DNA from 3 places in the Salinivibrio kushneri genome. Region 1 is predicted to be linked to each of the others. Evidence: riboswitches for the same ligand, from Rfam matches in the RefSeq annotation. Region 1 holds a riboswitch; each other region holds the start of a gene.
What was found. Region 1 has a riboswitch for thiamine pyrophosphate ahead of thiB (thiamine ABC transporter substrate binding subunit). Riboswitches for the same ligand answer to the same signal wherever they lie in the genome.
Positions count from the first base shown of each region.

Region 2: another riboswitch for thiamine pyrophosphate. It lies ahead of thiD (bifunctional hydroxymethylpyrimidine kinase/phosphomethylpyrimidine kinase); the one in region 1 lies ahead of thiB (thiamine ABC transporter substrate binding subunit).
Region 3: another riboswitch for thiamine pyrophosphate. It lies ahead of thiC (phosphomethylpyrimidine synthase ThiC); the one in region 1 lies ahead of thiB (thiamine ABC transporter substrate binding subunit).

Region 1 covers NZ_CP114588.1:2,436,443-2,438,706, forward strand. Annotated here, with positions in the region: gene N8M53_RS11195 (DUF547 domain-containing protein) at 1-777, shown strand, start outside; TPP riboswitch at 816-917, shown strand; gene thiB (thiamine ABC transporter substrate binding subunit) at 961-1,956, shown strand; gene thiP (thiamine/thiamine pyrophosphate ABC transporter permease) at 1,962-2,264, shown strand, end outside.
Region 2 covers NZ_CP114589.1:328,120-330,383, reverse strand. Annotated here, with positions in the region: gene N8M53_RS14365 (putative bifunctional diguanylate cyclase/phosphodiesterase) at 1-422, shown strand, start outside; gene N8M53_RS14360 (entericidin EcnAB) at 474-608, opposite strand; TPP riboswitch at 739-839, shown strand; gene thiD (bifunctional hydroxymethylpyrimidine kinase/phosphomethylpyrimidine kinase) at 901-1,752, shown strand; gene N8M53_RS14350 (potassium channel family protein) at 1,867-2,264, opposite strand, start outside.
Region 3 covers NZ_CP114588.1:27,758-30,021, forward strand. Annotated here, with positions in the region: tRNA gene N8M53_RS00125 (tRNA-Trp) at 241-317, shown strand; gene crcB (fluoride efflux transporter CrcB) at 467-847, shown strand; TPP riboswitch at 904-1,003, shown strand; gene thiC (phosphomethylpyrimidine synthase ThiC) at 1,097-2,264, shown strand, end outside.

The DNA of each region.
Region 1 (2,264 bases):
ATACTTCTATTCTGTTTGGTTTTTCCGCTGTTTAGCCAAGCGGCTCCCAAAGCAGAGTATTGGGCGATGTGGGATGCGCATAACCCTGACAGCCAGGCGACCTTCACTCATCACAGCTGGCAAGTATTACTGGATAAGTATTTGCAACCTCAGGGGCAACACACCTTATTTAACTATGCGGCGGTCACCGAGGCTGACAAGAAGGCTCTCGATCATTATATCCGCATGCTCACCGCGCGCGACCCTCGCACGCTGACCAAAGACGAGCAATACGCGTATTGGGTCAACCTTTACAATGCGGTCACCGTGACGCTGATTTTGGAGGCCTATCCGGTCAGTTCGATCACCAAACTCGGTGGGTTATTTAGCTTTGGCCCTTGGGATGATGAAGTGGTCACGGTGGCAGGTGAGCCCCTTACCTTGAATGATATTGAGCACCGTATTTTGCGCCCGCTCTGGCAAGACCCGCGTACCCACTATGCGGTCAACTGTGCCAGTTTAGGTTGCCCAAACCTGCAACCCAAGGCCTTCCAAGCAAACGCGCTTGAGGCACAGCTCGAGCAAGCCGCCTATACCTTCATTAACAGTGATAAAGGCGTGAGTCAGCAAGGAAAAAAATGGCAACTCTCCTCAATTTATGAATGGTTTGAAGCTGACTTTGGTGGCGATAAGCAAGGCGTGATCGCTCACATAAACCAGTATCGCGATATTCCATTGCCACAAGAGGCAATATTGGAATACGACTACAACTGGGATCTTAACCAACTCGGCAACTAAAAGGCTTGGTTAACCCTAAGCCAATCAGTACAATGGCCTCGTACTCATTGGGGAGCCTCACGGCTGAGATTGCGCAATGCGCTAGACCCATCGAACCTGATCCAGCTAACACTGGCGTAGGGATTGAGACTTGATGTTGCCATCAACTTGCCTCAACACCCACGCCCAACTTAGGAGCGTGCTGTGAAAGTTTTTACCTCGGTTCTCACTCTGGTTTCTTTATCCTTGCTATCACTGGGTGCCCGTGCCGCGGACCCACTGACTGTGTATACCTATGACTCCTTTATCGCCGAATGGGGGGCAGGACCCAAAATTAAAGCGAAGTTTGAACAGCAATGCGATTGCCAACTTGAATTCGTGTCTCTCGACGATGGCGCCGCTTTGCTCAATCGCCTGCGCATTGAAGGGGAAACCACCAAAGCCGATATCGTGCTGGGTATGGATACCAATTTAATGAAAGAAGCCGAGCGTAGCGGCATTGTCGCTGAGCACGCGGTCAATACTGAGCGCCTGCAAGTGCCTGGCGGTTGGGATAACAACTACTTTATCCCTTACGATTACGGCTACTTTGCCTTTGTGTATGACACCACGCGTTTACTCGATCCGCCTAAAAGCCTCAAAGCCTTGATTGAGGAGCGTGACGACATCAGTGTGATTTACCAAGATCCGCGCGTATCAACGGTCGGCCAAGGGCTAATGCTTTGGATCCAAAAAGTATACGGCGATAATAATCAACAAGCATGGCGCGAACTGGCTGACAACACCATCACTGTGACCAAAGGCTGGACCGAAGCGTACAACATGTTCCTGAACAAAGAAGCCGACATGGTGCTCTCTTATACCACCTCGCCAGCCTATCACCTGGTTGCCGATGATGACGATCGCTTTGCCGCCGCCATGTTTGAAGAAGGCCACTACATGCAAATCGAAGTGGCCGCTAAATCAGCCTATACCGATCAACCGGAACGTGCAGACGCGTTTTTACAATTTATGCTCAGTGATGCGGCACAGTCTGTGATCCCAACCACTCAGTGGATGTATCCGGTCACCGATGTCAACCTGCCTGATGCCTTTTACACCTTGGACAAACCGCAAGAGAGCTTGCTGTATCAGCCTGATGAAGTGATGGGCAATCGCCAGCAATGGGTGCGTGACTGGCAAACCGCGCTGGTTGAATAGCCTCCATGCTCAATCCCTCTCGAACCTGGCCGGGCAGTATTGCGGCCAGCTTAGTCGTGGTTTTGATTGGCAGCGCACTCTGGGCGCTGTTCTCTCACAGCCACGACCTAGCGCTTACCGCGTTGTGGCAAGATACCTACCTGCGCCATGTCACCTACTTTAGCTTTAAGCAGGCGACCTTATCTGTGGTGCTCAGCGTTGGGCTTGCGATACCCGTCGCCCATGCACTGTCTCGCCGACAGTTTCCAGCCAAAGCGTGGCTACTTAAGCTGTTCGCCATGACCTTGGTGCTACCGGTGTTGGTGGGG
Region 2 (2,264 bases), on a different replicon from region 1:
TTACTGAATCGGCTTTGATCCAGCAAATATCGGTGGCATTGAGTGAGCTACAACAACTGCGGGATGCTGGTATGCATATCGCACTGGATGACTTTGGCACCGGTTATAGCTCGTTGAGTTACCTTAAACAGTTACCCGTTGATTGGGTTAAACTCGACCGCAGCTTCATTCGGGATTTGGCCACCAATGCCAGTGATAAGCACTTGGTGGGTAGCGTGATTGAGTTGGCGCATGGGTTTGGTCATGGTGTGGTCGCCGAAGGGGTGGAAGAAGTCAGTCAGCAGCAGGTGCTACAGACGATTGGCTGCGACCAAGTTCAGGGTTTTTTATATGCTAAGCCGCTTACCGTGACCGACTTTGAGCACATTTTATCGCAAGGTAGGTGCGTGATGGAGCCTGCTTTCTCTCCTACCGCGCATTAAATGACGCCTCGGTGCACTAGGTTTGGCCGGCACCGAGGCCATGACTCAGAATTACTCGGTGGCTTCATGAACGGTTTCTTTGGTGTCCTCCCACACTTTTGACGAGTCTTCTTTTACCCCGTCCCAGGTGTTTGAACAGCCGGCAACAAATAAGGTGGTGATCACAAGCAATAACGATAGCTTCATAGGGACTCCTTTTTAAGCATTTTTCAAGCGCGTATCTTACTTACGTACTACTTATCCTACTTCAACCTCGTAGAAGGCTCCAGCGGCGAATAATACGCTTGCGCTTTGCCCGTGGGGTTAATATCCTGAACACAGTTAGTCGGGGAGCAAGTGATTGCTGAGACTGCGAAAGCAGGACCCGTAGAACCTGATCCAGTTAGCACTGGCGGAGGGAACTGACACGTTCAGCACACGAAGTGGCGCATTCTGGCCCGCTTTGTCTCCTTCCGCCCCTGATGATTAAGGGGCCATTATGAACCTATCTCCACCTGTTATTCTTACCATCGCCGGCTCAGACAGCGGTGGCGGTGCCGGCATTCAAGCCGATATTAAAGCGATTTCAGCCACCGGCGGTTATGCGTGCTCGGTGATCACCGCGTTGACCGCGCAAAACACCTGTGGCGTTGAGGCCGTCTCGGCGGTTGAACCTGGTTTTGTGCGCGCCCAGTTAGAGGCCGTCTTGTACGATATGCCGGTACGTGCGGTGAAAATTGGTATGCTCGCCAACCAAGCGGTTATTCGCGAAGTGGCCGCGGTGCTGGCGCGATCGCCTCACTTGCCGGTGATTTTAGATCCCGTGATGGTGGCCACCAGCGGCGATCCTTTGTTGGATGACCACGCCATGACAGCGCTGATTGAAGCGCTGATCCCACGCGCAACCGTGCTCACCCCCAACTTGCCTGAGGCGGCGCGATTAACCGGTCAGCCTGTCCCCACCTCCATTGAGCAAATGCATGCGTTAGTCCCCGCCCTACGTCGGCTAGGCTGTCCTTATGTGATGCTCAAAGGCGGCCATTTACATCGCGCCCCTGAAAGCGTGGATGTGTGGATTAGCCGAGATACTTGCCAAACCTTGAGCGCCCGTCGGGTTGAAACCGTTAATACGCACGGCACAGGCTGTTCACTGTCTGCGGCGATGGCCTCTTACTACGCGCAGGGAATGACGCCCATTGAAGCGGGGCGCGCGGCGAAACATTATCTCACTGAAGCCTTGGCGCACTGCCAGCAGTTAACGGTGGGAAGAGGCGCGGGGCCTGTGCATCATTTTTACGCCTACCCAGTCGAAGCGCGTCATCACGATGGACAAGAAGCCTCGGTTGAATAGCTCGTTTTTTCACGAATAGGGCACGTAAAGCCAGTCCGCCGCTCCTAAAGAGAAGCGGCGGACTGCTCGGGGAAGGCTAACAGCATGTGTCGCGTGTGATAAATGGTATCCGAATCACGCCGCCGACCAGTGCGGTAAACGCTCGGCAGCAATATAGAAGACGCGATCACCGGGGGCGACGTCTGTTTCAAGATTGGGGTTAAGGGTAATGCCCTCACCTTTGTCGAGACCAATTAACGTTGCATCGTATTCATGCTTTAGTTGATTGAATAAGGTGCCGACGTCCGTGGCGCTCGCATCGGTGGGGTAACGCGCGCAATACTGTGTCATCCCTTGTGCGGTGCTTAATAGTTCGTGATGTAATTGGCTGGAGCCCGGATCAACAGCGGCTTTCGCCAGCATTTCCACGGAAACAGACGGCACACACTCGGCGTGTGGGTAGTGCTGTTTTAATATTTGGCTCAGCGCGTCGTCTTGAAAGTAGGCGAGCAGATGCGCTGACGGGTTTTTAT
Region 3 (2,264 bases), 400 kb from region 1:
GTAGGGTTTTTTTGTGATTGGCTAGGTTAGCCCACAGGGCGAATGAGTCCCGCAGGGTGGCCTGCCCATTGTCCGCAACCCCGGCCCTCCGCCGCTACTTAAAAAACCTAGCTGAAAAGCTGGGGTTTTTTGTTATTGGGTTGTTGGGACGATCTGCTTTATAAATAAGCGATCAAGCGTTTGAAGCGTAATTGATGGTGGTAATTTGTCGCGGGATCGCTACAATAGGCACCTATCTACAGGGGTATAGCTCCAATTGGCAGAGCAGCGGATTCCAAATCCGCGTGTTGGGGGTTCGAATCCCTCTACCCCTGCCAAATACCAAAGCATCGACATCGTCGGTGCTTTTTTTGTATGTGAATCATCAAGCTTCTAGCAACTCTGACCCTCTTCCCTTTTTCTTCCTCCTGTTCCTTATTCACCTGTCACGGTATGATGAGTTTTTACCAATCGAAAGGAGCACCCAGTGGTAAGCATATTGTGGGTAGGACTTGGTGGCGCACTAGGAGCGTCTTCGCGCTTTTTAGTTTCAGAGTGGAGCGTCGCGGTGTTTGGTCGAGGATTCCCTTACGGCACCCTCATGGTTAATGTGCTGGGCTCATTAGCGATGGGTGTCTTTTTAGCGGCGATGAGCCAAGAGCTGATTGCCCCAGTGCCTTGGCGTCAACTGATTGCGATTGGCTTTTTGGGCGCGTTCACCACCTTCTCGACCTTTTCAGTGGATACCTTGCTTCTTTTTCAACATGGTGAGACGGTGAAAGCCTTGTTAAACGTGGGTCTCAACCTTGCGTTATGCTTAGGAGCGGCCGCGATGGGGGCTTGGTTGCTAGGACGCATTACTGGGTAGGTAAAAACATGCCATTACGTCGCTTGTTGTTGCGGCGGTGATTTCTTATACTGGCGTTGAACTTGTCGGAGTGCCAATTGGCTGAGACCACGTTAAGTGGGATCCGTTGAACCTGATCTGGTTAGGACCAGCGAAGGGAACAAGAGATGCATCAGATAACAGACCGTACGCGTCTGCCAGTTTGCTCACATCTCAATTCAGCGTTTTCCGGCAAGCATTAATTCCCATAATGAACACCGGAGTAATGCTATGTCGACCCGTAAACAGGCCCGCCTTGAGGCCAAATCTTTTATCGATTCCCTCTCTGCGCAAACCTACCCTAACTCGGAAAAAGTCTATGTCGAGGGATCGCGACCCGATATTCGCGTAGGCATGCGCGAAATCCACCTTTCTCCTACTTTTGTAGGCGGGGGTAAAGATAATCCGCAGTATGAAGCCAATGAATCCATTCGGGTTTATGACACATCAGGGCCTTATACCGACCCACAGAGTGCTATCGATATTTACCAAGGCTTAGCCCCAGTACGCAAAGCCTGGATTGATGAACGTGCCGATACAGAGTTCCTTGATGCAGTGAGCTCAGACTATGCAAAGACTCGCCTTAGTGATGAAACCTTGGATGATCTTCGCTTTAGTGCCTTACCGTCTATCCGTCGGGCGAAACCTAACCAGTGTGTGACCCAACTTCACTACGCACGCCAAGGCATTATCACCCCAGAGATGGAATTTATCGCTATTCGGGAAAATATGGGTCGCCAGCAGTATCGTGAAGATCAACTAAACCGCCAGCACCCAGGAGAAAGCTTTGGCGCGCATTTACCCTCGAATATCACTCCCGAATTTGTGCGCCAAGAGGTCGCTGAAGGGCGTGCGATTATTCCTGCCAACATTAACCACCCAGAAGCGGAGCCGATGATCATTGGGCGTAACTTTCTGGTGAAAGTGAATGCCAATATTGGTAACTCGGCGGTGAGCTCCTCCATTGAAGAAGAAACCGAAAAGTTGGTGTGGGCGACCCGTTGGGGCGCGGATACGGTGATGGATTTATCGACCGGACGCAATATCCACGAAACCCGCGAGTGGATTTTACGTAATAGCCCAGTTCCGATTGGCACTGTGCCTATGTATCAGGCGCTTGAGAAAGTGAATGGCATTGCCGAAGACCTGACTTGGGAAGTGATGCGCGATACCTTAATAGAGCAAGCCGAGCAAGGGGTCGATTATTTTACCATTCACGCTGGGGTGCGTTTGCACTACGTGCCCATGACCGCCAATCGCGTGACCGGGATTGTCTCGCGTGGTGGGTCGATTATCGCCAAATGGTGCTTGGCGCATCATCAAGAAAGCTTCCTCTATACCCATTTTCGTGAAATCTGCGAGATTTGTGCCGCCTATGATGTATCGCTGTCACTAGGCG